DNA from 2 places in the Rhodococcus sp. JCM 9793 genome. Region 1 is predicted to be linked to the other one. Evidence: riboswitches for the same ligand, from Rfam matches in the RefSeq annotation. Region 1 holds a riboswitch; the other holds the start of a gene.
The links. Region 1 has a riboswitch for cobalamin ahead of ACZ46K_RS11950 (ABC transporter substrate-binding protein). Riboswitches for the same ligand answer to the same signal wherever they lie in the genome.

Region 1 (15,960 bases):
CGCGTGGCCGCAGCCTCCGGCGACGACATCGCCACGCTCAACTGGCTGTTCCACCGCGAGATCAACAAATCGTGCGGGTCGACGCGCCTGCAGGGAATGCTCGGCGACGCCGGACGCATGATCCCGCAGCGATACTTCGAACTCTTCCCCGAGCGTGTTCCCTGCAGCCTGGACGAACACGATGCCCTCATCGGGGCACTCGCGCGTGGCGACGGAGCCGAGGCACGGCGCATCACCGAGCAGCACTTCGCCGGAGCATCACAGATGCTGAGCACCTACATCGCCCAGGCCACCCGCAACGGCACGCCCCTGAAGTAGCGTCGCCTACTCGATCCGCGAATGGTCGCCCAGACTGTGCCACCCGCGGTCGTGATAGACCAGTGGAGCGGTCGACCCGGAATCGGTCCCGAATCCTTCGATATCCAGCGCCTCGACAACCATCACCGACGAGGTGCCGACCCTCAGCCGTTCCACCACCCGGGCACGGATCCGGGTATGAGCATCGCGAAAGCACACCTCCCCGGTAGGCATCCTCTCCCAGAGGGAGGCGTCGGCGAACCTGTCGATCCCGCTGGTGGCGCCGAGTTTCGCCAGGTGCAGCTGTTCCGCCGCGAGTAGGTGCACTACGACGGTGTCGGCCGCGGCAACCGTCGGCGAGCTCGACGAGGCGTCGGAGACGGAGAACATCAGCATCGGCGGATCGGCGCTCACCGATGCCACCGACGTGGCCGTGAGCGCCACCGGCCCGGCTCCCGCGTCTGCGGTGACGAGCGCGACACCTGCCGGGTGCGCACGGAAAGCAGCAGTGAAACGGCTCGGGGTTGAAGTCGTGGACACAAACGTATATTAATCACAATCAGATACATCAGTACAGTCTCGATATACGAAAGGTGTCCTATGAGCACCCGCACCATCCGCCCGAGGCGCAGCACCCTCGCGGTTCCCGGATCGAACCCCAAGATGATCGACAAGGCCCGCGGGTTGTCCGTGGATGCGCTGTTCCTCGACCTCGAGGATGCCTGCGCACCGAACGCCAAGGCCGCCGGCCGCGAGATCATCGTCGAATCCCTCAATGCAGGCGGGTTCGGCGACAAGATCCGGACGGTGCGCGTCAACGACTGGACCACACCCTGGACCTACCGCGACGTCGTCGACGTCGTCGAAGGCGCGGGCACGAACCTGGACTGCATCATGCTCCCCAAGGTGCAGGACGCCACACAGGTGCGTGCGCTCGACCTGCTCCTGACCCAGATCGAGAAGTCGGTCGGGCTCGAGGTCGGCCGGATCGGAATCGAAGTCCAGATCGAAACTGCTTCGGGGCTCATCGCTTTGGATGCCATCGCACAGGCGAGCCCGCGAATCGAAACGCTCGTCTTCGGACCCGCCGATTTCATGGCGTCGATCCACATGAAGTCACTCGTCGTCGGCGAGCAACCACCCGGATACGACGTGGGCGATGCCTACCACCACATTCTCATGTCGATCCTCATGGCGGCCCGCGCCCACGGTAAGCAGGCCATAGACGGCCCGTACCTCGCGATCAAGGACCTCGATGGTCTCGGACGTGTGGCAGGCCGAGCCGCCGCACTCGGCTTCGACGGCAAATGGGTGCTGCACCCCTCCCAGGTCGACGTGATCAACGAGATCTTCAACCCCGGCCAGGACGATTACGACCATGCCGAGAACATCCTCGACGCGTACGAATGGTGCACCTCCGAAGCGGGTGGGTCCCGCGGCGCGGCAATGCTCGGCGACGAGATGATCGACGAAGCCTCTCGCAAGATGGCACTGGTGATCTCCGGCAAGGGACGCGCGGCGGGCATGACGCGAACGTCGGTGTGGCAACCGCCGGAATGACGCGAAGTAACCCGCACCAGGTCGTCGGTGCGGGTTACCTCGGAAGCGCGCCCCCGGGACAGGAGACGGTGACGGAAACAGCCCGGGGGCGCCGCTGTGCGAGTGTCAGGCCACAACGGACCGCTGCGGAACACCCGTGTATTCGCTGAGCGGACGAATCAGCGCGTTGGATTCACTCTGCTCGATGATGTGCGCCGTCCAGCCGGTGATGCGGCTCATGACGAAGATCGGTGTGAACACCTCGATGTCGAAGCCCATCAGGTAATACGCAGGTCCAGTGGGAAAGTCGAGGTTCGGCTCGATCCCGGTGGCGTCACCCATCGTCTTCTCGAGGACGTCGTACATGCGCACCCACTTCTCACCGTCGGTGTGAGCGGCGACATCCCGGAACGCCTCCTTCATGGTGGGGACGCGCGAATCACCGTGTTTGTACACGCGGTGGCCGAAGCCCATCACCTTCTCCTTGCGGGCGAGCTTGCCGCGCATCCACTCCTCGGCGCGTTCCGGTTCGCCGATCTCGAGCATGTCGTGCATGACGGCCTCGTTGGCACCGCCGTGTAGCGGACCTTTGAGCGCTCCGATCGCCGCTGTGACGGCGCTGTAGATGTCGGACATCGTCGACGTCACGACGCGCGCCGCGAAGGTCGAGGCATTGAAGCTGTGCTCCGCGTACAGGATCAGCGAGACCTCGAACGCCTTGACGATCTCCGCATCGGGAACCTTCCCGAAACACATGTTCAGGAAGTTCTCGGCGAACCCGAGCGAGTGGTGCGGCGCAATCGGGTCGAGACCGCGCCGTCGACGATGATCGGCAGCGACGATGGTCGGCAGCACCGCCATCATCCGCAGCGACTTGACGCGATTCGCGGCGGGCGATGCGTCGGCTTCGGCGGGATCCTCGGCGCCGAGATAGCTGATCGCCGTGCGCACCACATCCATCGGGTGACAGCTCTCGGGCAACTTCGCGACGAGCCCGAGGAGCGAGCGATCGGCCCGCCGCTCGGCGCGTTCGCGCTGCATGAACAACGTCAGTTCGGCGTCGGTCGGCAACTCACCGTTCCACAGCAGGTAGGCGACCTGTTCGAAACTGCAGTGGGCGGCCAGATCCTGCACGGCGTAGCCGCGGTATGTCAGGGAGTTCGTCTCGGGCACCACCTTGGAGATCGCGGTGGTGTCGACGACGACGCCGGCCAATCCCTTGAAGATCGTCGGAACAGCGGTGTCTGTCATCACTGCCTCCTGTCGAGGGTGAAATTGAATATCCCGGAATCGAATTCGTTGTAACGCTCGTACTCGAGCACCTCGTACAACCGCGAGCGTGTCTGCATCTCGTCGAGCAGGGTCTCCTGCGTTCCCTCCTCATGGATGACCCGCAGTCCCTTCTCGACGGCACCCATGGCCAACCGCAGCGTGGTCACCGGGTAGATCACCGCGTTGTAGCCGATCTTCTCCAGAACCTGTGCGGGGATCAGCTGCGACTTGCCGAACTCGGTCATGTTCGCGAGCAACGGCACATCCACTGCGGCGCGGAACTTCTCGAAGTCCGCCGTGGTGTGGAGCGCCTCGGTGAAGATCAGGTCGGCGCCGGCGTCGGCGTAAGCCTTCGCACGTTCGATGGCGGAGGGGATCCCTTCGATACCCGCCGCGTCGGTACGGGCGCAGATCACGAAGTTCGGGTCGCGGCGAGCCGAGACCGCGGCGCGCAGACGACGCACCATCTCGTCCGTGCCGACGATGGCCTTACCGTCGAGGTGACCGCAGCGCTTCGGGTTGATCTGGTCCTCCAGGTGCAACCCGGCGATCCCGGCGTCCTCGAGGACTGTAACGGTGCGCGCCGCGGACATCGGCTCCCCGAACCCGGTGTCTGCGTCGACGAGCACCGGCAGGTCGGTGACCCGAGCGATCTGGGCGCTGTGCGCGGTGACCTCGGTGAGCGTGGTCAAACCGATGTCGGGTAGGGCGAGCGCCGCCGAGAACGCCCCACCGGAGACATAGACGCCCTCGAAGCCGATCTCCTGGACGAGCTTTGCCGTCAGTGGATTGATTGCTCCGGGAAAACGCTGGATCTTCCCGGAGATCAGTCCGGCACGGAACGCGATGCGCTTGTCCGCAGCCGACGTGGTGGCGGCGATGAGACCGGTCATGTCAGAACAGTCCCTTCTGCAGCTTCGGAGCGCGGGCGAGAACGTCATCGGACACGGTGAAGGTGAGCTGATGCAGATCGCCTGCCTTCAGTTCGGGGGCGCTCTGCGCCGCGTCGAGGAAGCGGTCCTGTTCGCCGGGAGCAACAATGCCCTCGGCGAGGATCCGGAACTTCTCGATGTACTGGTCACGAGCGAACGGGCGCGCGCCGAGCGGATGTGCATCGGCGATGGCGAGTTCGTCGACGATGACCTCGCCGTTCTTCAGCGTGACCTCGGCGCGGGCGCCGAATGCCTTCTCCGCGGGGTCGGTGGAGTGGTAGCGGCGCGTCCATTCCGGGTCCTCCGCGGTGGAGATCTTGTTCCACAGTTCGATCGTGTCGGGGCGCTGCGCGCGCTCGGGCGCGTACGACCGCTCGTGGTGCCAAGTACCGTCCTGCAGCGCCACCGCGAAGATGTACATGACCGAGTGGTCCAGGGTCTCGCGGGACGCGTACGGATCGAACTTCTGAGGATCGTTCGAACCGGTGCCGATCACGACATGGGTGTGATGGCTGGTGTGCAGCACGATCGACTCGATCTGATCCAGGTCGCCGATGCGCTCCCGCATGCGGCGGGCGAGGTCGATCGGGGCCTGGCTCTGGTACTCGGCCGAGTGCTCCTTGGTGTAGGTGTCGAGAATCGCGCGTTTGGCCTCGCCCGGGCCGGGAAGCGGCACGTGGTACTCGACGTTCGGTCCGCCGAGCAGCCACGCGATGACACCGTCCTCGCCCTCCCAGATCGGAGAGGGGGCACCCTCGCCGCGCAGGGCACGGTCGACAGCTTCGACGGCCATCTTTCCTGCGAAAGCGGGAGCGTAGGCCTTCCAGCTGGAGATCTCGCCCTTGCGGGACTGGCGTGTGGCCGTCGTCGTATGCAGGGCCTGTCCGATGGCCTGGTACACGGTCTCGGTGTCGAGCCCGAGTAGCGTCCCGATGCCGGCCGCGGCAGACGGGCCGAGATGTGCCACGTGGTCGATCTTGTGTTCGTGCAGACAGATCGAGCGGACCAGGTCGACCTGGATCTCGTATCCGGTGGCCAGACCTCGGATCAGATCGGCACCGCTGCGTCCGGTGTGCTGAGCCACAGCGAGGATCGGTGGAATGTTGTCGCCGGGGTGCGAGTATTCCGCGGCGAGGAACGTGTCGTGGAAGTCGAGTTCGCGCACGGCCACACCATTGGCCCATGCTGCCCACTCCGGCGAGAAGGTGCCGTCGACGCCGAACACCGCCGAGCCCGGGGTGTAGGGGTGGGACTGCGCCTGGACGCGCGCGTTCGACACGGGACGACGGGTCAGCGATGCGGCGGCGACCGAGGCGTTGTCGATGATGCGATTGACGATCATGTCCGCCGTGTCGTCCGGAACCTCCACCGAGTCGGTGGCCACCTCGGCGATCCGCCACGCGAGGTGCTCTTCCTTCGGAAATTCTTCCGCGGACCGACGAGTGCGTACGAGATGTGATTTCACTGGAATCCTCCGAACGTTGGTGCTTCGATTTGCACGCTACGCAGACTTCACAAAGTTGGAAATGCCTTGCATATGCCTATTTTTGCGAAATGCATCGAGCAAATTTGTGAATGTTGCGTATGTCGAAGATGTTAGATTCACAGCCATGCAGAAGATGTATGCCGGTGCTCGTCTGCGCCGCTTACGGGACGAGCGTGGGATGACCCAGACCGCACTGGCGACCACGCTCGGGTTGTCCACCAGTTACGTCAACCAACTCGAGAACGACCATCGCCCCCTCACCGTGCCGGTACTGCTGCGCTTGAACTCGATGTTCGACCTCGACATGGCGTTCTTCGCTGCCGACACCGATGCTCGCCTCCTCGCGGACCTCCAGGAGGTACTCGCGGAGAACCCCGATACCACCGATGTCACGGCCGCCGAGATCGACGAACTGTTGTCACGCACTCCGTTCGCGGCACGCGCGCTGGTGTCGATGCACCGGCGGCTGCGCGGCGCCACCGAACAGCTCGAGCAGCTCGCCCCGGACGATCCGGGTGTCGTCGCCGACCAGTCCGCGACGACACCCTACGAGGAGGTCCGCGATTTCTTCTACGACCGCCGCAACCACATCGCCGAACTCGACGATGCCGCAGAGGAATTGTTCACCGGTCGGGGACTGACCGTCGGTGGACTGGATCTGCAGCTGAGCAGTCTGATGCAGGACGAACACGGCATCACCGTGATCATCCGTACCGACGAACCCGACCGCATCGGACCGAAACGCGCCTACGACCCGGTTGCGAAGATCCTGACCCTCGCGCGACGCCTGACCCCGGGCCAACGTGCATTCCAGCTGGCGACGCAACTCGCCTTCATCGCGCACGCCGGCACCATCAACGCCATCGTCGCGGACGCCGAGACGTTGCCCGAACGGTCACGTGCCCTCGCTCGCGTCGGCCTGGCCAACTACTTCGCCGGAGCGCTGATCCTGCCGTACACCCAGTTCCTTCGCTCGGCCGAGGCTCTGCGCTACGACATCGATCTTCTCGGCGCGAAGTTCGAGGTGGGCTTCGAGACCGTGTGCCACCGACTGTCGACACTGCAACGACCCGGGCAGCGCGGGGTGCCGTTCTTCTTCGTCCGCACCGACCGCGCCGGAAACATCTCGAAGCGTCAGTCCGCCACCGCTTTCCACTTCTCCCGCGTGGGCGGCAGCTGTCCGCTGTGGGTTGTACACGATGCGTTCACATCACCCGGTCGCATCCTGACGCAGGTGTCGCAGATGCCGGACGGCCGCACCTACCTCTGGATCGCCCGCACCACCCATGAAGGTATGCCCGGGTATCTCGCCGCCAAAAGGGATTTCGCGATCGGCCTCGGCTGCGATCTCGGTTACGCCGACAAACTCGTCTACTCGAGAGGGTTGCGCCTCGACGATCCCGACACGACCACACCCATCGGCGCGGGTTGCAAGGTGTGCGACCGCCCGTCCTGCACCCAGCGGGCGTTCCCACATCTGGGCCGCAGCATCCGGATCGACGAGAACAACGCGGGACTCGTTCCGTACTCCGCCTCGGAGAGCCGGTGACATGCGCGACGAACGACACCTCGATCCCGACGTCCACTGGTGGGCACAGGCCGACTGCCGGTTCTTCGGCCCGTCGCCGTTCTTCGGACCGGACACCGAAACACCCACGGAGCGGTTACGCAGGGAGAACCACGCCAAGCGGATCTGCGCCGGTTGCCCCGTCGTCGACGAGTGCCTGCGATACGCGGTCGACACCGGCGAACAGTTCGGGATCTGGGGTGGCACCTCGGAAAGGGAACGAAAATCACTTATCCGTGCGTGATTTCGGCATCCAGGACCACCTGAATCACGCACGGGCAGCATAGCTGCAGAGCCTGTGATAGCGGATGACAGGTACCCCGTCGTCGACTGTTACCGTTGCGCGCACCCCGTAGACCTGCTCGATCAGGTTTGCGGTCAGCGCCTCGGACGGAGTGCCGTGCGCAACGATGCGACCATGCGAGAGCACCACGACCCGGTCGCAGAACATCGCCGCGAGGTTGAGATCGTGTAGCGCCACGTAACTGGTGACCGGCAGCGCCACGACCCGTTCGAGGATGTCGAGCTGATGCTGGATATCGAGGTGGTTGGTCGGCTCGTCGAGCAGCAGTTCCTCGGGTTCCTGTGCGAGGGCTCGGGCGATCTGCGCTCGCTGACGCTCCCCACCGGACATCGAGCGCCACAGCCGGTCGGCGAACTCGACCATCCCCGTCACGGCAAGCGCCCGACCTATCGCAGCTGCTCCGCCGTCGTCGCGTCCGAACATGTCCGCGTGCGGGATACGACCGAGGCGCACCACATCTCGCACCCGAATGTCGACCTCGGTGTGCGCGTGCTGCCCGACCATCGCGACCCTGCGCGCCAGATCCCGCCGACCGAGGCTCCCGATGTCCGTCCCGTCGAGAGTCACCGAGCCTTGATCTGGACGATCGATGCCGGCCAACAGACGCAACAGCGACGACTTGCCCGATCCGTTCGGACCCAGCAACCCGATCGTCTCCCCCGGCACCGGGTCGATCGTCACATCGTCGATCACGAGATTCCCGCCGCGGCTCCACTGCAGCGACTTCGCGGACAGTGTCACGGCGTACTCCTCGTACGGAATGTCACGGCGTACTCCTCGTACGGAACAGGATCAGCGCGAAGGCCGGCACGCCGATCAGAGCGGTCACCACACCCACCGGAACCTCCTGCGGCGCGAACACGGTGCGGGCCACCGCATCCACCCAGACCATGAACACCGCACCCACCACCGCAGTCACCGGCACCAGGTGACTGTGCCGGGGCCCCACCAGGAATCGTGCCGCGTGCGGCAGGACAAGACCGACGAAGCCGATCGCGCCCGCAGCACTCACCAGGACAGCGGTGATCAGCGCGGTCACCATCAGGAACATCAGTCTCGTCCGGCCCACCGAGATACCGAGTGTGGCGGCCGTCGACGACCCGAAGGTGAACGCGTCGAGAGCGGAAGCCCGGAACAGGCATACCAGGATTCCCAGCGCACACACCGCTCCGCAGAGCAGGACATCGTTCCAGGTGGCTCCGGACAGCGACCCCAGCAACCAGAACAGCACCCCGCGGGTCCGCTCGGCATCGGCAGACGAGATGACGATGAACGACGTCAACGCCGAGAACAGTTGTGTTCCCGCGACACCCGCCAATACGACGCGTGAGGTCCCACCACCTGCGCCGGTAGCGAGCAGCAGCACGAGTGCGAACGACGCGAGCGCACCCAGGAACGCACCACCCGACAGCGACACGGCACCGCCCCCGATGCCGAGAACCGCAATCATCACGGCACCGGTCGATGCGCCGGACGAGATACCCAGGACGAACGGATCCGCCAGCGGATTGCGCAGCAACGACTGCATGATCACACCGCACACCGCGAGACCTGCGCCGCACACCGCGGCAAGCAGGGTCCGAGGCAGTCGCAATTCCCACACGATTCCTTCACGGATCGCGCTCACCGAACTGTCGGCCACACCGATCCGATCGAAGATCACCGCATACACGTCCGACACGGACAGTTCGGCGGGACCGATCGTGACGGTCACGGCGATCGACATCGCCAGGACAACGAGCCCGAGCGCGACGACGACCGTCGCGACCGGGGCACGCGCGGCGGGCGACCGAGATTTCGTCGCCGACACCATCAGCCTGCGAGGTTCCACTCGCGCAGTGCGCCGGCGACCTTCTCGATTCCGTCGACAGTGCGGATCGACGGGTTCATGTCGGCACCGTTGACCACGATGTACCGCTTGTTCTGCACCGCCGTCAGACGCTGCGTCACCGAATTCGACTCGAGGAATTCGATCTTGCTGTCGAGTGCGTCGCCCGCGATGCTTCGCCGACTCAGGTCGCCGAGCACCAGAGCTGCGGGATCCCGGTCGAGGATCGACTCCCAGCTCACCTGCGGCCACTCGTTGGTGGTGTCGTCGAAGACGTTCTTCGCGCCGACGGAGTCGGTGATGATTCCCGACGATCCGCAGCAGCCCGCGACGTACGGGGTGGCGGTGTCGGCAAACCAGTAGGCCAGCGACACTCCCGATGCATCGACCTCCCCCGCGGCGGTGTCGTACCGCTGCTGGAGTTCGGCCACGAAGTCCTCTCCGCGTTCGGTGACATCGAAGATCTCGGCGAGCTGCCTGATCTCCTTGTACACCGCGTCCATCGTGAGGGGCTCGGTGCGGTTGCCGTCGGAGTTGACGCTGTTGTCGTCCTTGCCATCGCAGTCGGTGGGCGACAGGTACGACGGAACCCCGAGCTGCTCGAACTGCTCAGGTGACGCGACACCCCCCTCTCCGAGAGTGCCGCCGAACGACGCCGACACGAAGTCGGGTTCGGTATCGAGCACCACCTCGAAGGACGGATTGTTGTCGGCAAGGCGCGGGACCTTCTCGTTCTCGGCCGCGAGGTTCTCGCGCACGGGGTCGGTCCAGGTCGCGGTCCCGACCATACGATCGGCCAGGCCCAGTGACAGCAGGATCTCCGTCGACCCCTGGTTGAGCGAGACAGCCCGCTGCGGCGGCGCGTCGATCGTGACCTCGCGACCACAGTTCTGGATGGTCAGCGGGTAGGACGTCGATCCCGACGCGGCGCTGGTCACCTGCTGATCGGTGCCGTCGGAGTTGGTGTCGCTCGACGAGCAGCCTGCAACGGTCATCGCCACTGCGACTAGTGCGATGCCTGCGCGCAGCACCGTCTGCCGCCCCTGACGGGCGGAAAATATTGAATCGATCATGTCCATCCTCGTGGTACTGCTTCGGCCGACGCAGGTGTCCTGGCTCCCGGATCGATGCTTTCCCCCGGCCTTCCAGCCCTTACGGCCGTGACCATGAAATCGGAGGTCAGCTCCTCGGTGACAGTTGCGGGACAGCCCCGGATTCACACCGGTGTTCCCTACGTCGGGTCACACAGTACAAGACCCGAGCGTGCGCACTCCCCGGCGCAGTCAGGCAAATGGCACGCCACCGGTCACCGCAACTACCTCACCGGTGATGTAGCTCGACTCCTGGGAGGCGAGGAAGACGTACGCCGGGGCGAGCTCGGCGGGTTGCCCCGGACGGCCGAGAGGAACGTCGGCACCGAACTGCTGATAGGCGTCGCGGGTCATCGTGGCCGGGATGAGCGGCGTCCAGATCGGTCCGGGTGCGACCGCATTGACGCGGATCCCCTTCGGAGCGACATCCGCGGCGAGGCCCCTGGTGAAGTTCACGATCCCGGCCTTGCTGGTCGCGTAGTCGAGCAGGCCGGGAGAAGGGCTGGTGGCCTGGATCGATGTGGTGTTCACGATTGCGGAACCCGGAAGCATTTCGGCCACCGAATATTTGCAGAGCCAGAACGGCGCGTACAGGTTCGTCTTCATCACGCGGTCGAACTGGCCGGTGGTCATGTCTGCGATACCGCCAGGTTCCATGTGCTGGTAGGCGGCGTTGTTGACGAGGATGTCGATCCCACCAAGTTCGGACACGGTGGTGCCGACCAGTTCGCGGCAGAACTCCTCGGACCGGATGTCCCCCGGTGCCGTCACTGCTCTGCTCCCCGCTTCCTCGACCAGCTCCGCAGTGCGGCGCGCATCATCATCCTCGTCGAGAAAACTCACGACGACGTCGGCGCCTTCTCGCGCGAACGCAACGGCCACGGCCCGCCCTATGCCCGAATCTGCGCCGGTCACGAGAGCGCGCCTGCCGTCGAGACGGCCACTGCCCCGATACGTGTGCTCCCCGTGGTCCGGCTCCGACACCATCTCGGAGGTGCGCCCCGGATACCGGATCTCTTCCTGTTCGGCGAGCGGTGGCGTCTGGTACTGCTCCCCGGGGTGCTGCATGCGGTACTGATCTGACATCGGATCCTCCCGGACATCGTGTGTGCCTTCTCCGTACCCGGTCGACCACGGCGGCACACACGGTTGGAGACGGCAGCTTCGGGGTATGCGGGCAGGCACACCTCGACGGAAGGACACCGGCATGAGCGCACACAAGGATCCGGAAACGGCCGGCACCGCGCGCGGCAAGGACGGTACACCGCCCGACGTGGTATCCGATCCCGCGCAGTCGACGGAGCAGGACTCCTCCGACTGGACGGATGAGGGCGGCGCGACACCATCAGGACCTGCAACCGATACCGACAAGGACTGACGCCTCTACCCACCCGGGGTTTACCCTGGTGATCGACACCTTCCACCGGGTCGAGCAGGGGCGGCCATAATGGCTTCTCGTGTGGTCGAACGAGGAGGCATGCACGTGAGTGAGAACCTGTCGGCGTACCGGAACGACTTCACGCGAATCGAGAAGCGGATCGCCGGGGAGTTCGACCCCGGGCGACGGCGCTGGGTGCTCGCCGGGTGCATCGGGTTGCTGATCATCGGGCTTGCACTTCCGCAGACGTCGTCGGCCTGGTCGTGGACGGTTCTTGCGGGCTGGTTCGGCGACACTACTGCGGTCTCGATGCTGATGCAGGTCTTCACGACATTGACCGTGGTGTTCGGTGTGCTGGTCTCTTCTACCGCGCTGTGTCTGCGCCGCTGGCGGCTGGCGTCGGCGGCGATGCTCGGCTGCGGGCTCGCGTCGCTGTTCGGGCTGTTGGGCTACTGGTCGCAGGCGGGGATGATCGCCGACGGCCCACATGCGCCGGGCATCGGCATGATCCTGAACTGGCTCGTCATCATCGCCATGACATCGCAATGGCTGCCGATCGTGCTCAGCAAGTCCCCCACCGACACGCGGCCGCGGCCGACGCTGATCCGGTCACACTGAACGGTATGCCCGGCTGCTACGCAGCTCATCCTGCGCGGCGCAGCAGATAGGTGTCCATCACCCAACCGCGCGCAGCCTTGGCCCGTGTCCTCGCAACGTCGATCGCGTCGAGCACGTCGCCCAGCCGACCCGCGACGAGTTCCTCGTCGCTCGTCCCCAGATTCGCGCCCCACCAGATGTCCCAGTCGTCGTCGAGCTCGCGGCAGGCGAGCCGCCCGTCGAGCATGACAACGATGTTGTCGGCGCCCGACGCGGCCTCCGCCCCGAGTCGCCGACCGGTGGTGATCGTGACCGGCCCACCGATCCTGTTGAACACCAGACGATGTCGGGCCGCGAGAAGCGAAATGCTGCTCACACCGGGAATGACGTCGTAGTCGATGTCGAGAACACCGCGGTCGCGAATTCGCTCGACGACGCGAATGGTGCTGTCGTACAGGCTCGGATCTCCCCACACCAGGAATCCGACGGTCTCGTCGTCTTCCACATTCGAGCGAAGCACCTCTTCGTACGCCTCGGCACGCGCAGCATGCCAGTCGCGCACTTCCGTCCCGTACCGCTCGGGCATGCGGTCGCGCGGCGGATCGGGCACCACGATCGTGCGGTACTGACCGGTGGTGTGCCGGCGCAGGATCTGTTCTCGTACCGACACGAGATCGTCGACGCCTCTCGCTTTGTCGGCGACGAGGAACACATCGACGCTCTCGAGCGCCGCGACTGCGGCGACTGTGAGATCGTCCGGGCCACCCGGTCCGATCCCGATCAGCCGCAACCTCATCCGCGATCCTCGAGATCGCCTTCGACGTCGAGGTATGCCTGCTGCAGCGCCTTCAGGGTTTCCGGGTCGGGCTCGGCCCACAGTCCACGATCGGACGCCTCGGTGAGGCGTTCGACGATGCCACGCAGTGCCCACGGATTGGCTTCGCGCAGGAACTGCTGGTTCTCGGGGTCGAGTGCATAGTTCTGGGCCAGGGACTCGTACATCCAGTCCTCGACCACACCGGCGGTCGCGTCGTAGCCGAACAGGTAGTCGACCGTCGCGGCGAGTTCGAACGCACCCTTGTAGCCGTGCCGACGCATCGCGGCGATCCAGCGCGGGTTGACGACGCGCGAGCGGAACACGCGCGCGGTCTCCTCGCTGAGCGACCGGGTGCGCACGGTGTCGGGGATGGTCGAGTCCCCGATGTACGCCTTGGGGTCGTTGCCCGTGAGCGCACGCACCGTGGCGACCATGCCGCCGTGGTACTGGAAGTAGTCGTCGGAGTCGGCGATGTCGTGTTCGCGGGTGTCGGTGTTCTTGGCGGCCACTGCGATCCGGCGGTAGTTGGCCCGCATGTCGTCGGCCGCCGCCACACCGTGCAGATTGCGTCCGTACGCGAAGCCACCCCACGCGGTGTACACCTCGGCGAGGTCGGCGTCGGTGCGCCAGTTCCCGGAGTCGATGAGCTGCAGAATCCCGGCACCGTACGAGCCCGGCTTGGAACCGAAGATGCGGCGTACCGCCCGCTCGGAGTCGCCGTGCTCGGCCTCGTCACGCCTGGCATGGGCGCGGACGTAGTTCATCTCGTCGGGTTCGTCGAGCGCCGCGACCATGCGGATCGCGTCGTCGAGCATGCCGATGACGTGCGGGAACGCATCGCGGAAGAATCCGGAGATGCGCACTGTGACATCGATTCGTGGACGGCCGAGCTCCTCGAGCGGTACGACCGTGAGTTCTCGGACGCGCCGGGACTCCGGGTCCCATTCCGGGCGGACGCCGATGAGCGCAAGCACCTCGGCGATGTCGTCGCCGGCAGTGCGCATCGCGGACGTGCCCCACACCGACAGCCCCACCGACTGCGGGTGTTCCCCGGTGTCGGCCAGATACCGCTCGACGAGTGCGTTCGCGAGCGCGACACCGGTGTCGTATGCAAGGCGGCTCGGCACGGCCTTGGGATCGACGGTGTAGAAGTTGCGCCCTGTGGGCAGCACGTTGACGAGGCCGCGCAACGGCGAGCCCGACGGCCCGGCCGGAACATATCCGCCGTCGAGAGCGTGCAGGACAGCATCGAGTTCGTCCGTGGTCTGCGCAAGACGTGGCACGACCTGTTCGGCGGCGAAGACCAGCACGCGCGCAACCTCGGTATCGGCGTGACCGAGAACGGATTCGACGGATCGCGGGACGGATTCGACGTTCCAGCTGCCATCCTCCATCGCCTGCACGAGCGCACGGGCCTGGGTTTCGATCGCATCGACCTCGGTCAGCGGCGCGTCCGGCTTCAGGCCGAGTGCGGTCCGCAGGCCGGGCACCGCGTGACTCTTTCCGCCCCACACCTGGGCGGCGCGCAGGATCGACAGAACCAGGTTGACGCGGGCCTCGCCGACGGGGGCGGCGCCGAGCACGTGCAGACCGTCGCGGATCTGCGCGTCCTTGACCTCGCACAACCACCCGTCGACGTGCAGGAGAAAATCGTCGAATTCGGCGTCGTGCGGGCGATCGTCCAGTCCCAGATCGCGATCGAGTTTCGCGGCCTGGATCAGCGTCCAGATCTGCGCGCGGATCGCGGGCAGCTTCGCCGGGTCCATCGCCGCGATGTTGGAGTACTCGTCGAGCAGTTGCTCGAGACGCGCGATGTCGCCGTACGACTCGGCGCGCGCCATCGGCGGAATCAGGTGATCGACGATCGTGGCGTGGGCGCGACGCTTGGCCTGCGCACCCTCGCCCGGGTCGTTGACGAGGAACGGGTAGATCAGCGGCAGATTCCCGATCGCGGCGTCGGTCGCGCACGAAGCCGACATGCCCGCGTTCTTGCCGGGGAGCCACTCCATCGAGCCGTGTTTGCCCAGGTGGACGACCGCGTCGGCACCGAAGCCTCGTTCGACCCAGCGGTATGCGGCGAGGTAGTGGTGCGACGGCGCCATGTCGGGATCGTGGTAGATCGCGACGGGGTTCTCACCGAATCCGCGGGGCGGCTGGATCATGAGCACCACGTTGCCCGCCTGCAGTGTGGCCAGCACGATCGCGTCACCGTCGACGAACAACGACCCGGGGGCCTGTCCCCACGCCTCGGTCATCGCATCGGTGAGCTCGGCGGGCAGGTCCATCGTCCACTCCACGTAGTCGGATGTGGTGACCCGCACCGGATTACCGGCGAGCTTCTCGGCAGTGAGCCATTCCTCATCCTGCCCACCTGCGTCGATCAGCGCGTGAATCAGGGTGTTTCCGGCTTCGGTGTCGTCGGCGAGGTCCATGCCGGGGAAACCGGCACCGAGGTCGTATCCGAGGTCACGCAGTGCGCGCAGCATCTTGATCGCCGACACCGGGGTGTCGAGACCGACGGCGTTGCCTACACGTGAATGTTTGGTGGGATATGCCGACAACATGATCGCGATGCGACGCTCAGCGGTCGGGACGTGCCGCAACCGGGCGTGCGCGACCGCGATTCCGGCGACGCGGCGACAGCGTTCGGGGTCGGTGACGTAGCGGGGCAGACCGTCGACGTCGAGTTCCTTGAACGAGAACGGCACCGTGATGATGCGGCCGTCGAATTCTGGGACTGCGATCTGGGTGGCGGAGTCGAGCGGGGATACGCCGTCGTCCGAGTCCGCCCAGCTGTCGCGGCTCCACGTCAAGCAGAGGGCCTGCAGGATCGGAATATCGAGTGCGGCAAG
Region 2 (15,960 bases), 2.0 Mb from region 1:
TACTGCGGCGACGTCGTGTGCCGAACCGTGGGCGGCGCGGTCTCGGATGTGGCCCGGGCACGTGGAACGGTGAACGTCGCAACCACACTCAGGATTGCCACGACGAAGCACGCTACGACGTACCAGAGGCTTCCGATGGGGTCGTCGTTGTCGGTGACCCCATCGACCGCCGAGAAGTAGTCGGGCAACGCGGTGATCCAGAGGACGGCCAGCACACCGAGGTACACCAGCGAGAACCGCTGGACGAACACGTTCGTGTAGGCGGGGGCGTCGGAGTCGCCGCGACGCAACCGCGACCACTGGCGAGCGAGCACCCATGCCGCGACGACACACAGGACTGCGAGTTCGAGTGCGTACACGATTCCGCGCACTGTCGTGCTCCCCATTCCCAGAATCGTGGCGGGCAGGGGAAGGACGAACGTACCCACCGAGGCAAGGATGCCGATGACGACTGTGCGCCAAACCAATTGGAGCCCGGTGAACTTCTCGCCCCGGTCGAAGTGGCGACCGACGAAGAACTGTGTGCACAAGGCCAGGGACATCGGCCACAGTGCAGCGAACACCACGACGCTCGGCAACGGGACGGCGTCGAAGAACGGTTGGCTGATCGGATTCTCGAGAGACCATTCCCACCAGCGCAATTGCGGTCCGAGGTGGTCGAAGATCTCGTAGAAGGCGTGATGGACGAATCCCACGCACACTGCGCCGAGGAACACGCCGTACCTGCGGAACACGCCGAGCATCCGCACGATCTCGAACGACAGCGTAGCGAGCAGTGGATAGATCGCCACGATGTAGAGGGGCAGTCTGCCCCACATGAATTCGACCGTGAACACATTGTGCGCGAACATCGTGTCGACGTGCTGTTCGATTCCGAATGCGGCCGGGAAGTACAGGGGTGGCTCGATGATGAACAGATACGCGCACGCGCCGAACCACAGCACCAGATTGGTGGGATCACCGTGTCGGCGCAGTCGGAGAACGGCGTACGCGAGGGCAAGAACAGCGCCGACGACGATGGTCAGTTCGAGGACGGGGAGCGTCCAATTCTCCAAGGCCAGAGGATTGCGGAACTCGAGGAGCCCACCGGCCTCGTCGCAGGAGAAACCGAGCCTCGTCGCGAGGTCGTCGAAGGTGGGCGAACACAGATCCGACATCAATTGACCCCCGGTGCAGCGGTTTCCGCGGTGTACCACTTGGTGACGTCGTAGCCGGCGTCGAAGCGCTCGAACCACACGCCGGCCAGCTCGGGCAGGTCCTCGTGTTCGGGGTTGTGCTTCGGCATCTGGCTACGGATGATGCCCCGCAGTGCGACGAGCTGCTCCTTGAGTCCGAGGTCGTCGAAGGCTCGCGGCATCGGCCCGGAATTCGCGGCCTGCAGGCCCGGAATGAGCTCGAGCAGCTTCTGCTTACGGCGATACGACGCGAACATCGACAGAGCGTCGATCTTGCGGTCTTCGATGGGGACGTGCTTGTTGAAGCCCGCGCACGCGATCCGAATGACGTCGAGTACGTGCTTGAACACCGAGGCCGCCACGCGCATGCGGTAGACGTCGCTACCTACGACGGAGTCGAAGATGATCAGTGCGGAGCTGCGGTGCTCGACCTCTTCGACGAAGTGCCAGATGAACAGGGAGGCAACGCGGTCGTCGCCGGGGCGGAACAGCGACGCGTCGTTGTCGAGCATGAGCTTGAAGACGGGGGTGAAGGTCGCTTCGAGGTCTGCGGTGTAGGCCAGTCGGTACTTCAGCGACGTCTCGGCGGTGAGCTTGTCGTAGGCGCCGATCACCTCGTCGAGGGTTTCCTGGAGGCCCGGGTACCTCTTGATCAGGGCGCGGACGTGCTGGCGATGCGCGGTGGAATGCTGTCCTTCCTGGCGCATGAACGCGTCGGCTTCCTCGGCGACCGTGTCGTCGGCGAACTGCGGCTTCGCCTCGGTGATCATCTGGACGATCATCTTCTCGAATCCGACGGCGAGGAACGAGACGGCGTTGGCCATGCTCGAGAACCCGGGGTTCGCGGGATTCCACAGGAACGGCACGTCGTAGTCCTCGAATGCGAAACGCATCTTGCGGACGTGCAGGTTTGTCATGTCACACCTCGTTCTCGGGTTTGTCCGATGTAGTCAGGGCAGGTGGGGCCTGCAATCGGGCTTTATCATACGTACTTGAAGAGATATGTATGATGACTTTCGTGGAGATGTCCCGGCATACCCACTCCGAGATTGGGTTGCGTGATAATGTCGGCCCCTCATTTCAGGAGGCGGTGTGGCACGTAGGCGAGGGTGGGGCGGGAGTCCGCCCGACAGCGACGAAGAAGCAACTCGGCGCATCGTCGACACCGCGGTCGATCTCATCGCGCGGACCGGCGCGGCGATCAGCATCGCTGAGGTTGCAGAATCATTGGGCGTGATCCGGCAGACGGTCTACCGGTATTTCCCCAGCTCGGATGCGCTGATGACGGCGGCGGCAATCGCGTCGGTCGCCGGATTCCTCGACCGCCTTGCCGACCACGTCGCAGGAGTCGTCGACCCCGTCGACGCGACCGTCGAAGCCGTCGTCTTCACCCTCGCGGAGGTACGCCGCACGCCGCACCTCGGTCTCCTGCTGTCGAACTCGTATGCGAACGTCCACCCCGAGAATATGACGTCCGACGAGGCGCAGGCTTTCGGCATGACGATGATCAGGCGGTTCGACGTCGAGTGGGAGCGATACGGATACGGCGACGCCGCACTCAACGAACTGGTCGAATTTCTCCTGCGGACGATGCAGTCGTTCTTCGTCTCGCCGGGTAATCCACTGCGCACCGACGACGAGATGCGCCGGTACTTGCGTCGCTGGGTGGGTACGGCGGTGGCTGCGCAGTCCGGTGAAGCGGATGATCCGGGCGAATCGACACCTCGCGACTGTGCTAGGTTCACCACGAGCCAGACGCATCCGTATGCAAGGGAATCCGGTGAGACTCCGGAACTGTCGCGCAGCGGTGAAGGTGACTGACAGGGCACGTGCCACTGGACCGGAAACGGTCTGGGAAGGCGCACTGTCGGGTTGATCCTGAGTCCGAAAACCTGCTGGCTCGCCGAATTGCAGACGCGGGCCTCGCGATTGGGCCCCCGATACGAGAGACCGAGCGATGCGTGCCCAGGCCAGCGGCCCAACCATTCCCCTTCGTGTGCACAGACACCTTCGGGCGAAGACCCTTGTACCCCGACCGGGTGGGGAGCTGGAGTCGCCGGGTCGCTGACATGCTCGATGTCGCAAAACCGCGCCGGCGAACCACGAAGCCGCTTGCACAAAAACGAATTCCGGCGAGCCCGCTCCTGGCCGCACTTGTCATAGCGGTTGTCATCAGCGCTTTCCTTTCGCTGACTCTCGGGTCGGAACCGATACCGCTGTCGGCCACATGGGATGTGGTGCGTGCCCGTTTCACCGGGAGTGTCGGACCGGACCCGGTGTACGACACGATCATTTGGAACCTGCGAGCTCCCCGCATCTTGATGGCGCTCATCGTGGGTGCGGGCCTGGCCATGGCCGGCGCCACGATGCAGACCTTGGTGAGAAACCCGCTCGCGGATCCGTACCTTCTGGGAATCTCGGCCGGAGCCGGTGTCGGGGCGACCCTGGTCATCATGTTCGGAGTGCTTGCTTCGCTGGGTATCTGGGCGCTGTCGCTGGGCGCACTGATCGGTGCGATGGTCGCGGGTGCTGCCGTCTTCGGCGTCTCGATGGCGCAAGGGGGTCTGACTCCGCTACGTCTGATCCTCACCGGTGTCGTCATGGCCTCGGCGTTCTCCTCGGTGTCCAGTTTCCTGGTGTTCTTCAGTGACGACCGGGATTCGGTTCGGTCGGTCCTCTACTGGATGCTCGGAAGCGTCGCGGGATCGATGTGGGAGCAGATTCTGCCTGCACTGATCGTCGTGGCCGTGTCTGCCGGCATTCTTTTCGCCCTCCATTCCTGGCTGGATGCGCTGTCGAGCGGACCGGATGTCGCCCGCGCTCTCGGTGTTCCCGTGCGTGGCCTCCGGCTCGGGCTCTTCGCGTTGTCGTCGGTGCTGGTCGGAGTGCTCGTCGCAGTGTCCGGAGGAATCGGGTTCGTCGGCCTGATCATGCCCCACCTCGCCAGGATCTTGGTGGGTGCACGTCACCGCGTCGTCCTTCCGGTGGCGGCGCTCGGCGGCGCACTGTTCCTCTTGTGGATCGACGTTGCGGCCCGAGTGCTGTTGAGTCCGGAGGAACTTCCCCTGGGCGTGATGACAGGTCTCGTCGGGGCCCCGGTGTTCCTGTTCCTGCTCGGGCGGCGTCACTACAGCTTCTCGGATGGTGCCTGATGCATCTTCGGGCGCGTAATGTGCGCTGTCGGATCGCAGGGTCGGACATCCTTTCCGATATCGACCTCGACTTGACCCGCGGATCCATGGTCGCGCTGGTGGGGGTCAACGGAAGCGGGAAGTCGACGCTGCTTCGTACCCTCGCCGGACTCCGTGCACCCGCAGAGGGAACGGTCGAAATCGACGGCAAGGATCTGTACTCGCTGCCGCTCCGTGTGCGAGCGAGGGCGATCGCCTATGTCGGTCAGGAGGAGACTCCGCCGCAGGACCTTCTGCTCGGGGAAATGGTTGCCATGGGCCGAATTCCACACCGTCCGCCCTGGTCGCTGGGCGAGGAATCCGATCGCGCGGTCACGCTCCGGGCCTTGGACACCGTGGAACTGGCACACGCAGTCGACCGACGCTGCGATCAACTGTCGGGCGGTGAACGTCGTCGCGCCATGCTTGCTCGCGGCCTCGCGCAGGAATCGGGACTGCTGATCCTGGACGAGCCGACCAATCATCTCGACATCCGCCACCAGTTCCACCTCCTCGATACGCTGCGCGGTCTCGGATGCACAGTGATCGCGGCGATGCACGATCTCACTTCGGCCGCGTCGTATTTCGACCGGGTCGCAGTACTCCACGACGGCGCCCTCGACACCTTCGCCGACGCGGCCGACGCCCTGTCCCCGGATACGGTGAAGCGCGTCTTTTCCGTACCCGCAACACAACTCACCGATCCTGCGACCGGACGCGCGCACCTCGTGCTCGGCTCGGATTCTGCAGGAACACGAGCCCATTCGGAGAATCATGCCTGACCCCACACCGTCTCGTCCGAACGTCCCGGTTTCGCTGGCCACCGGTCTCCTCGTTGCAACCGCGGCACTGACCGGGTGCAGCAGTGCCGGCAATCAGGAAACAGCGTCGGCGGAGAGCACCGTCACGATCGAGAACTGCGGAGAGCAGCTCAGCTTCCCATCGCCGGCGACGAAGATCTTCGCCAACGACAGCCAGCTCGTCCTGAACCTGCTTGCACTCGATGCCGACGACCAGATCGCCGCGGTGAGCGGAATCCGCAACACCCGACTCGATCAGCTCAGCGACATGTTCGGTGCGGAGCGCATCGACGCGCTACCGGTGAAATCCGAGGCCTCTTTCAATCTCGAGATGATCCAAGCTCAACAGCCGGACGTGGTCATGGCCGGTCACGGGTGGGGATTCAGTGTCGAAAAGAACATCACACCCGAACGGCTGGCTGCCGACTTCGGAATCCCCGCATACACCGTCACCCCGACCTGCTTGACCGCCTCGAACGAGGCGGCGACGCCATGGGACGAGGCCTATGCCGACTTGTCGAACATCGGAGCGATCATCGGTCACGACGATCGTGCGCTGTCGAAGATCGACGAGCTCGAGCAACGTCGCGAACAGTTGGAGTCGGCTCCACAGGCCGAGGACAAGCCGAGCGTCATGTACGTGTCCGTGCTGTCGGACGAGGGAGTCTCCAGCGCCGGCAGGCCACACATGTTCGGGGCCATCATCGACGCTGCCGGGGGACGGAACTCGTTCGACGACGTCGAGCAGAAGACCGCCAAGATGTCCTGGGAGTCGGTGACCGCAGCAAACCCGGACTTCATCGTCCTGACCGACACGGGTGACGGTGCCGGGGCATTCGACACGAAAGTGCAACTGCTGAAGGAGAACCCCGCGACCAGGTCGTTGGACGCCGTAACCCAGGGGCGAATTCTCAATCTCCCCAGTGACATGGGCCGCAGTGGTGCATTGATGGTCGATACCGCTGAACACCTACGAAAGGCATTGGAGGGCGCAGCGCTGCTTCCACAGAGCGACATCGAGCCGCGTATGGATCCGAGCGCGTCGAATTAGTCGACGAAGGGCGGTATGGCAATGGTGAATTCGGGAGTATCGGCAGAATCCGTGCTGTCGGACGTGCTGGGCGCACTTCCGGTCGGTGAACGTGCTGCCCTGGTGCTGGACGGAGGCTCGCAAGAAGTTCCGGCATCGGCGATTCTCGATCCGGAATGGATCGGGGACGAACTGAGGTTGCGCGCCGCGCGATGGCAGGTCGACACACCGTTGATCCTGGGGACAGTGCTGTGGCGGGCGATCAGCAATTCACTCGTCCTACCGACCATTGCAAGCAAGTTCGTCACCGGAACAGCGCTCAGTCCTGCGCTGGCGGACGTCTATCTGCACCGTCGGGCACTGACCGGACGCGACACGGATTTCGTCGAACCGGGACGTGTCTCGACGATGGACGGCACGGCCACACCGAACCGAAAGATGTATGGACGCTTGGTCGGTGCAAGGTCGACCCGAGCCCTCACCGGGTCGGTCGAGGCGGCATTGCTCGAAGCACTGGGTGCCGGGATCGAGTATTTTGCTTCCGTCTGCGGTAAAGGGGAGCGCAGGCTGTGGGCCGTTTCGGTCGACTCGGTCGCCGCCCGTTTCCTCTGGGCAGGACAGGCCACAGGGCGGGTGGGCGAGGCCATGGATACTGCGCGGGCGACTGTGCAGGCGATCTCGGATCAACTGCCGGGTCCTCGATTGCCGGAGCCGCGATTCGTAGAGGTGGCACCCGTTCCACCGAGCTTGCCGCGGACCTTCGTGCACCGGGTCTCGTGTTGCCTGCTGTACAACGGACCGCATGGTGTGAAGTGCTCGACGTGCCCTCGACAGCATCCTGAGGTGCGGCTCGAACGGCTGGTCGAGCGGAGTCGTCGTCTCGGTCCGTAGCGGCAGATCCGCGTACTCGATTCTCAGGAAAAATTCACGTGCACAACCCCATCAGACTTGAAACGTCAACTAATCTCGCCGTATGCGAAAAGTCGTGTGGTCGATCGTTGTTCTGGTGGTTGTTGCGTTGCTGGGCTTCTTCGTTGCGCCATGGGTGTACGGCACGTTCATAGCCGAGGACGACGCACCGGCCGCATCGGTGTCGACGTCCGGTGTCGAGGCCGCAACCGGTGTGCTCGACGGAGAGTTGGCCGTCACCCCGGGCGCCGACCCCAACCGGACCGCAGCGGGATACACCGTGCACGAGATCCTGCGCGGCGCCGACGTCACCGTGGTGGGCAGTACCGATCAGGTGTCCGGTACAGCGACGATTGCCGACGAATCGCTGACCGCAGCCGAAATCACCGTCCAGGTCGAGGGGATCGCCACCGACAGCTCTCAGCGCGACGGCCAGTTCCGCGGCATGGTCATGGACACAGCGAACCACCCGACCGCGACCTTCAGGTTGACCGACCCCGTAGACCTGTCGTCGGTCCCCACCGACGGCACCGTCGCGACCGTGTCCGGGGCCGGCACCCTCACCTTGCGCGGCGAGGAGCGGCCCGTGACGGTGGACGTCGAAGTTCTGCGTAGCGGTGAGAACATCGTGGCGTCGGGAAGTATCCCCGCGACCTGGGCGGACTGGGGGATTCAGCCGCCGAACCTCGGATTCGTCGCTGTTGACGAGACCGGGAGTGTGGACTTCCTGATCACCCTCGAGCCGGTGAAGTGACCGTCTCCGGCTGTGTCGGAGCCCATCCGGGCGGGCCGAAAGAGTAGCCGAGTTTGTGACGCCAGGACGTTGCCGACCGCCAGTCGCGGGCGATCGCCTTGTACTCGTGGGTCTGCAGATCCCAGATGTCGAAGGTGCCGACGGGCGTGGTCAGTCCGTAGACGGGCCGCTGCTCTTCGGCCTTGAACGTGCCGAACATCCGGTCCCAGACAATGAGGATGCCCGCGTAGTTGCGGTCGAGATACTCGGGATCGGACCCGTGGTGAACTCGATGGTGCGATGGCGTGTTGAAGACGAACTCGATCGGTGCGGGAAACTTCCCTACTCGCTCGGTGTGGACGAAGAACTGATAGACGAGACTGAAAGAGAACCCCACGAACACCATCCACGGCGGGATGCCGATGAGGGGCAGCGGAAGCCACATGACGATCTCGCCGCTGTTGTTCCATTTCTGGCGCAACGCGGTCGCGTAGTTGAAGTACTCGCTCGAATGGTGCGCCTGATGCGTCGCCCAGACGAGACGGACCCGATGCGCCATCCGGTGATACCAGTACCAGAGGAAGTCGATCCCCAGCAGCAGGATCACCCACGTGTACCAGGCATCGGCGGGCAGATGCCATGGCGCGACGTAGACCCACAGTGCGGAATATCCGACGAGCGCGAGTATCTTCCAGCCGGCGCTCGTCACGATGGAGATCAGCCCCATGGACAGGCTCGCTCGCGCATCGCGCATCTCGTATCCACCGCGCGGCGGGCGGACGCGACCGTCGGTCCCCGGCTCGGCGCGCTCGAGCGCCCGGGCGGCGACCCACTCGAGAATCAGGAACAGCGCAAACGCCGGAATCGCGAGGGTGACGGGGTCCTGCAACGGTTCGAGCAGCGACCACCACGAGTCGCGCAGGGTCTCCCACATCGCGGGACCTCCGAAGTAGTACGTGAACGACGGGCCAGTGTACGTGACATATGGCGCCCGTCACTATCGGTGATCGACGGTGCCGATTTCTCCCTTGTTTGGTAGGAATTGGTCGGCCGGAAACGTCGGAGGAGGCACCGAAGTGCATATCAGTGCAAGGGTCGATTACGCAGTAAGGACGCTCCTCGAACTCGCCGCGTGCGGAGCAGGCCCGGCCAAGGCGGAAAGGCTGGCGACTGCGCAGTCGATTCCGCACAAATTCCTCGAGGCCGTGCTCGCCGATCTTCGCCGTGGTGGTCTCGTCCGGAGTCGGCGTGGTCCCGATGGCGGTTACTGGCTGGCGCGACCGGCCGACGAGATCTCCATCGCAGACATCATCCGCACCGTGGAGGGGCCGCTTGCATCGGTACGGGGGGAGCGGCCGGAAAGTGTGGAGTACACCGGCGCGGCCGAGCGCCTGCGTGACGTGTGGATTGCGGTGCGGGTGAATCTGCGCGCCGTCCTCGAGGACGTGACGCTCGCGGACATCGTTGCCGACGACCTGTCGGAGTTCGTGCGTGACCTGACCGCGGATCCGGGTGCGTGGGAGCGTCGCGGCGTGTGAGGTGCGTTACCCGTATCGACGCAGTGTGTCCGATCCCATAAAAGTGCAGAGTTCTGCAAAGTTACAGAGCTCTGCAAGATCTGTACCGTTGTTGAAGTGACCTCTGCGCCCGGACTACGTGACCGCAAGAAGGCCGCCACCCGCGCTGCCCTCGCGGAGGCGGCCGCCGAACTCGCGCGCGAACACGGCCTCCACGAGGTCACCGCCGATGCGATCGCTGCCCGGGCAGGAGTCTCGACCCGGACCTTCCACAACTACTTCACCAGCAAGGAAGAAGCGGTCCTCGTGCATTTCGAGGGTCTGATCGAAACATGGATCGACCTTCTGCGGCACCGCCCCGCCGGCGAGCCCATCATGGTCTCGCTCGAGGAATGCGCGGTCGGACTGTTGACCGATCCGCAATGGTCGTTCGACGACATCGGCACCTGCGTCGCATTCGTCGAGGAAGGGTCCGCGAACGAATCCCGGCACATCGACGTGGCGATGCGCTCATCGCAGTTGCTCGTCGAGGTGATCGCCGAACGGACGGCCACGGACCCGGTCACCGACATCTATCCCAACCTGGTGCACTACGCCAGCCTGGGCGCGATCAAAGCAGCCATCGAGATGTGCCTGCCCGATTCGGGGTCGCCGAATTCGGGGTCCTCGCCCGAACACCTCATTCGCGAAGCTTTCGCTCAGCTCCGGCGAGGATTCTCGTAACCCCCTGCACTGCAGTCCTGTCCGACCCGAGAAATTTCGTTCTACCAAAGAAAGGGTGTCCGCCGTGGCGACCTACCTCTACCGGATAGGCAAGTTCGCTTACCGGCGTAAGGGCGCAGTCCTGTCCTTCTGGATCGCAATGCTCGTCCTCTTCGGAGTCGGTGCTGCAACGCTGTCCGGGCCGACGACGGACTCGTTCACCCTGCCCGGCACTCCGGCGCAGCAGACGCAGGACCTGATGGCCGAGCGGTTCCCGACGGCCGAAGACCCGATGAACGCACTGAGCGCCCGGTTTGTCTTCGCCGCGCCCGACGGGCAGACACTCGACGATCCCCACGATCCCCAGAACATGGCTGCGGTCGACGAGGTGCTCGCAGCGATCCGCGGGATCGACACGGTCTCCTCGCCCGCGAAGGTCGACCCGGCCACCGCCTCACCCGAACAGCAGGCCGGCGCGCTGGTCGATCCCGTGCTGGCAGATGCCGGGCTGACCCAGCAGATGCTGGCGCTGGCCGCGCAGCAGGGCACCCCCGAAGAAGCTGCCCTCGCCGACGCACAGGCGCTGTCGCCGCTCAGCGCCGACCACACCGTCGGTTTCGTCACCGTGCCGTTCGACGGCGAGATGACCGACGTCGACCAGACCATGCGCGACCAGATCGACGCTGCCGCGGACATCGGCCGCGACGCAGGATTGACCGTGCAGGTCAGTGGTACCGCCGCAGCAGAGATGACGATGCCCGGCGGCACCGCCGAGCTCATCGGTATCGGCATCGCCGCGATCGTGCTCACCCTCACCTTCGGCTCACTCGTCGCAGCCGGTCTGCCGCTGATCACCGCGCTCGTCGGTGTCGGTATCGGAAGCATGGGCATCACCATCGCCACCGGCTTCTTCGACCTGAGCTCGATGACTCCGACGCTCGCGATCATGATCGGTCTCGCCGTCGCGATCGACTACTCGCTGTTCATCGTGTCGCGCTTCCGGCACGAACTGCTCAATACATCCGATCGTGCCGAGGCTGCCGGTCGAGCCGTGGGCACCGCGGGCTCCGCCGTCGTGTTCGCCGGTCTCACCGTCATCATCGCGCTCATGGCGCTCAGCGTCGTCGGCATCCCGTTCCTGTCCGTGATGGGTTACGCCGCGGCGTTCACCGTGCTGATGGCTGTGCTCATCGCGATCTCACTGCTGCCTGCGGTACTAGGACTCTTCGGTGAGAAGGCGTTCGCGGGCCGCATCCCCGGACTGAACAAGCGCGACCCCGAGGGCAATGAGCCGGGCGCCGCACAGAAGTTCATCGGCGTCATCACCCGGCGTCCGCTGATCCCGCTCGTCGCAGGCGTCGTCCTCCTCGGCGTCCTGGCACTCCCCGCCACCGGCCTGCGTCTCGCCCTGCCCACCGAGGCGACCGGCGACCCCGCCACCAGCGCACGGCAGGCCTACGACCTGATCGACGAAGGATTCGGACCGGGACGCAACGGCCCGCTGGTCGTCGTCGCCGACGCCCGCGACGCGGACGTTCCTGCAGAGGCCGCATTCGCGGCCGTCCTCGGTTCGCTGTACGAGCACGAAGAGGTCGCCAACGCGCAGATCGTCGCAGTGAACGAAGCCGGCGACACCGCACAGATCCTCATCACCCCGCGCAGCGGCCCGACCGATCCCGCAACGATGGATCTCGTCTCGGAGATCCGCGCCGACGAGGCAGCCTCGAGGGACGAATACGGCCTCTCGTACGGCGTCACCGGTCAGACCGCGCTGGAAGGCGACGTGTCGGAGAGCCTGCAGAGCGCGCTCGTCCCGTACCTCGCGGTGGTCGTGGGTCTCGCCTTCATCCTGCTGATGCTCGTGTTCCGCTCGATCCTGGTGCCGCTCACCGCGACACTCGGCTTCCTGTTGAGTGTCCTGGCCACCTTCGGTGCGACCGTGGCGGTGTTCCAGGAAGGCTGGGGTGGGCTCATCTCGAACCCGCAGCCCATCGTGAGCTTCATGCCGGTCATCCTCATCGGCGTGGTCTTCGGCCTGGCCATGGACTACCAGGTGTTCCTGGTGACGCGTATGCGCGAGGAATATGTGCACGGTGCGTCCGCCCTGGACGCGGTGCGCAGCGGCTTCGCGCACGGCGCACGTGTGGTGAGCGCAGCGGCGATCATCATGATCTCGGTGTTCGCGGCGTTCATCGCCGAACCGGATTCGCTGATCAAGTCCATCGGTTTCGCACTCGCCGCCGCCGTCTTCTTCGACGCGTTCATCGTCCGCATGGTGATCATCCCGTCGGTGATGGCGCTGCTCGGCGACAAGGTGTGGTGGCTGCCGAAGTGGCTCGACAAGATCCTGCCCAACGTCGACGTCGAAGGCGAGAAACTCACGCGTGAGCTGGAAGCCGCCGACACGACCCCGGAATCCAGCCGGGTGTGAGGGTCGCGAGGTTCGTCCGGAGACGCAGGTAGCGTATTGCCCATGTTGGTTCGGCTGTTACGGCGCTTCCTCGTGCGCTACAAGGGTTCGCTCATAGTTGTGGTCCTGCTGCAGCTCGCGGCCACCACGGGCATGCTGCTGTTGCCGAGCCTGAACGCCGACCTGATCGATCAGGGCGTCGCGGTCGGCGATATCGACTACATCATGCGTACCGGGCTCCTCATGCTGGGGATCAGCGCGGTCGAGGTCGGCTGCTCCATAGGTGCCGTGTACTTCGCTGCGCGAGCCGCCATGTCGTTCGGACGAGACGTCCGGTTGGCGCTCGTCCAGCGGGTCGGTGGGTTCTCCGCCCGCGAGTTCGGCACGTTCGGAGCACCGTCGCTGATCACCCGCAACACCAACGACGTGCAGCAGGTGCAGATGCTGGTCCTGATGACCTGCACCATCGTGGTGACGTCGCCGATGATGGCTATCGGCGGCGTCATCATGGCGTTGCGTGAAGACGTCGGCACCTCACTGGTGCTCGCGGTCGCTGTGCCTGCGCTGATCCTGACGATGGTCGTCCTCATCGCGCTGATGCTGCCGGGATTCCGGGTCATGCAGATACGGCTCGACGGTGTCAATCGGGTGCTGCGCGAACAGGTCAGCGGGATCCGGGTCGTGCGGGCCTTCGTTCGCGACGACACCGAGAAGGCCCGCTTCGACCGGGCCAACGACGATCTCACCGCGACAGCGCTGCGCGTCGGCCGTGTCAACTCGGTGCTGTATCCGGCGGTGCTGCTCATCGCGAACCTCAGCACTGTCGCCGTGGTGTGGGTCGGCGGTTCCCGGATCGACTCCGGCGCCATGCAGGTCGGCTCCATCACCGCGATGATCACCTACGTCGCACAAATCCTGATGGCAGTCCTCATGTCGTCGTTCATCGCGATGATGATGCCGCGCGCAAGCGTGTGCGCCGGGCGCATCCTCGAGGTCCTCGACACCGAACCGACCGTGGCGGCGCCGACAGAACCGGTGCGCGACCTTCCCACCCACATCGACGTCGAACTACGAGGTGCCGGATTCTCCTATCCGGGCGCCGACGCGTCCGTTCTGCGCGACATCAGCTTCCGCGCGGAGCCCGGCACCACCACCGCGATCATCGGCGGCACCGGGTCGGGCAAGAGCACACTGATGCGTCTGATACCGCGACTCATCGACGTCACCGACGGACAGGTGCTGGTGTCGGGTGTCGACGTCAGGCGCCTCGACCCGGAGGTGCTGCGGTCACGGATCTCCGTGGTCCCGCAGAAGGCGTACTTGTTCTCGGGCACGATCGCCGACAATCTCCGCTACGGGCGCGCCGACGCGAGCGACGACGAACTGTGGCACGCGCTCGAGGTGGCCCAGGCCGCCGACTTCGTCCATGCCATGCCGGACAGGCTCGAATCGGTGGTGTCGCAGGGCGGCACCACCGTGTCGGGCGGGCAGCGACAACGACTCGCGATCGCCCGTGCGCTGGTCCGTAAACCCTCCATCTACCTGTTCGACGACGCGTTCTCGGCGCTCGACCCCGCGACCGATGCCCGATTGCGCGCGGCGCTGGAACCGGAAACGCGCAACGCCTGCGTCTTCATCGTCGCCCAGCGCGTCTCGACCGTGCAGGACGCGGATCGCATCGTCGTCCTCGACGGAGGTGCCATGGTCGCGTCCGGAACCCACCTCGGGCTGCTCGGTCGTTCCCAGACGTACACCGAAATCGTCGAATCGCAGAGAATGGCCGCCGTATGACGACGCCCGCCGCGGCCGAGAATCAGGCCGCTCCGCAGTCGCGTCTGCGCGTGATCGTCCGCATCCTCGGTCTGCTGCACCCGCATCGTTATGTCGTGTACTCGGTGATGATTGCGGCGTTGCTCGGTGTCGTGAGTTCGTCGATCGCGCCGCTCGTACTCGGCCGGGGCACCGACATCATCTTCAACGGTGTGGTCGGTATGCAGCTCCCGGCAGGGCTGTCGAAGGACGCCGCGATCGTGCAGCTACGCGCAGAGGGTCGCGATCAGTTCGCCGACATGGTCGCCGGTATGAACGTGATCCCCGGAGCGGGCATCGACTTCACGAGCCTGGCGCGGACCCTGGTCATCGTCCTCGCGCTGTATCTGTTGTCGTCCGCGCTGATCTGGGTTGCCGCGTACGGACTGAACGAGATCGTGCAGCGCACCGTGCGGGACATGCGTGCGAGCGTCGAGCGGAAGATCCACCGCCTGCCGTTGCGTTACTTCGACACACATTCGCGCGGTGATCTGCTCAGCCGTGTCACCAACGACATCGACAACGTGTCGACGGGCATGCAGGAGTCCATCAGCCAGCTGGTGCTTGCGGTGTTCACGCTCCTCGGGCTCGTGGTGATGATGTTCTGGATCTCGCCGTTGCTTGCTGTGATCGCGCTGCTGCTCGTCCCTGCGGCGGCCGTGGTGACGATCCTCGTGGCGAAGCGTTCGCGGAAGCATTTCGTGGCGCAATGGGATGCGACGGGCACGCTCAACGGGCAGATCGAGGAATCGTTCACCGGGCACGAACTCATCACCGCGTATGGCCGGACCGCCGAGATCGAGCGGCGGTTCACCGAAACCAACGATTCGCTGTTCCACGCCGCGTACCGTGCGCAGTTCGTGTCGGGCCTGGTGCTGCCGCTCGTGACGTTCCTCAGCAACATCGGGTACGTCGTGGTGGCAGTGATCGGTGGTCTGCGCGTGGCGTCGGGCACCTCGACGCTCGGTGAGATCCAGGCGATGATCCAGTATTCCCGGCAGCTGTCGCAGCCGCTCGCCCAGATCGGTGCGATGCTCAATCTGCTGCAGTCCGCCGCGGCATCCGCGACGCGAGTGTTCGCGGTCCTCGACGAGGAGGAGCAGGATCCCGAGCCTGCGGCCCCCATGATGCCGTGGAGTCGGCACGGCCTCGTCGAGTTCGAGAACGTGTCGTTCTCGTACACCCCGGAACGCCCGCTCATCGAGAACCTGACGTTGCGTGCAGAGCCCGGGCAGATGATCGCGATCGTCGGGCCCACCGGTGCCGGCAAGACCACTCTCGTGAATTTGATCCTGCGTTTCTACGAGGTGGATTCGGGCCGGATCCTCGTCGACGGTGTCGACATCACCGGGATGCTGCGGGAGGAGTTGCGCACCCGTATCGGCATCGTGCTGCAGGACACTTGGCTGTTCGGCGGCACGATCCGCGAGAACATCGCCTACGGCAACCCCTACGCGACCGAGAACCAGATCATGTCGGCCGCCCGGATGAGCTACGTCGACCGGTTCGTACGTGCCCTGCCCGACGGTTACGACACCATCGTCGACGAGGAGTCGGGAAGCCTCAGTGCCGGTGAGCGGCAGCTCATCACGATCGCCCGCGCATTCGTGTCGAAGCCGTCGATCCTGATCCTCGACGAGGCCACGAGCTCGGTCGACACCCGTACCGAGCTTCTCGTGCAGCAGGCCACGGCGCGGCTGCGCGA

Region 2: another riboswitch for cobalamin. It lies ahead of ACZ46K_RS02855 (FecCD family ABC transporter permease); the one in region 1 lies ahead of ACZ46K_RS11950 (ABC transporter substrate-binding protein).

What each region holds. Positions count from the first base shown of each region.
Region 1 is NZ_AP043721.1:2,119,280-2,135,239, reverse strand. Features, by position in the region: gene ACZ46K_RS12000 (GntR family transcriptional regulator) at 1-318, shown strand, start outside; gene ACZ46K_RS11995 (flavin reductase family protein) at 325-837, opposite strand; gene ACZ46K_RS11990 (HpcH/HpaI aldolase/citrate lyase family protein) at 898-1,857, shown strand; gene ACZ46K_RS11985 (bifunctional 2-methylcitrate synthase/citrate synthase) at 1,963-3,087, opposite strand; gene prpB (methylisocitrate lyase) at 3,087-4,001, opposite strand; gene prpD (2-methylcitrate dehydratase PrpD) at 4,003-5,505, opposite strand; gene ACZ46K_RS11970 (short-chain fatty acyl-CoA regulator family protein) at 5,651-7,075, shown strand; gene ACZ46K_RS11965 (WhiB family transcriptional regulator) at 7,077-7,337, shown strand; gene ACZ46K_RS11960 (ABC transporter ATP-binding protein) at 7,362-8,138, opposite strand; gene ACZ46K_RS11955 (FecCD family ABC transporter permease) at 8,161-9,123, opposite strand; gene ACZ46K_RS11950 (ABC transporter substrate-binding protein) at 9,210-10,220, opposite strand; cobalamin riboswitch at 10,311-10,507, opposite strand; gene ACZ46K_RS11945 (SDR family oxidoreductase) at 10,509-11,402, opposite strand; gene ACZ46K_RS11940 (hypothetical protein) at 11,524-11,694, shown strand; gene ACZ46K_RS11935 (Rv2732c family membrane protein) at 11,794-12,312, shown strand; gene cobF (precorrin-6A synthase (deacetylating)) at 12,338-13,087, opposite strand; gene cobN (cobaltochelatase subunit CobN) at 13,084-15,960, opposite strand, start outside.
Region 2 is NZ_AP043721.1:143,997-159,956, reverse strand. Features, by position in the region: gene ACZ46K_RS02870 (hypothetical protein) at 1-1,157, opposite strand, end outside; gene ACZ46K_RS02865 (metal-dependent hydrolase) at 1,157-2,092, opposite strand; partial or broken gene ACZ46K_RS02860 (TetR/AcrR family transcriptional regulator) at 2,268-2,885, shown strand; cobalamin riboswitch at 2,911-3,089, shown strand; gene ACZ46K_RS02855 (FecCD family ABC transporter permease) at 3,245-4,327, shown strand; gene ACZ46K_RS02850 (ABC transporter ATP-binding protein) at 4,327-5,127, shown strand; gene ACZ46K_RS02845 (ABC transporter substrate-binding protein) at 5,120-6,196, shown strand; gene ACZ46K_RS02840 ((2Fe-2S)-binding protein) at 6,212-7,066, shown strand; gene ACZ46K_RS02835 (YceI family protein) at 7,149-7,838, shown strand; gene ACZ46K_RS02830 (sterol desaturase family protein) at 7,816-8,751, opposite strand; gene ACZ46K_RS02825 (RrF2 family transcriptional regulator) at 8,894-9,355, shown strand; gene ACZ46K_RS02820 (TetR/AcrR family transcriptional regulator) at 9,452-10,057, shown strand; gene ACZ46K_RS02815 (MMPL family transporter) at 10,122-12,467, shown strand; gene ACZ46K_RS02810 (ABC transporter ATP-binding protein) at 12,510-14,237, shown strand; gene ACZ46K_RS02805 (ABC transporter ATP-binding protein) at 14,234-15,960, shown strand, end outside.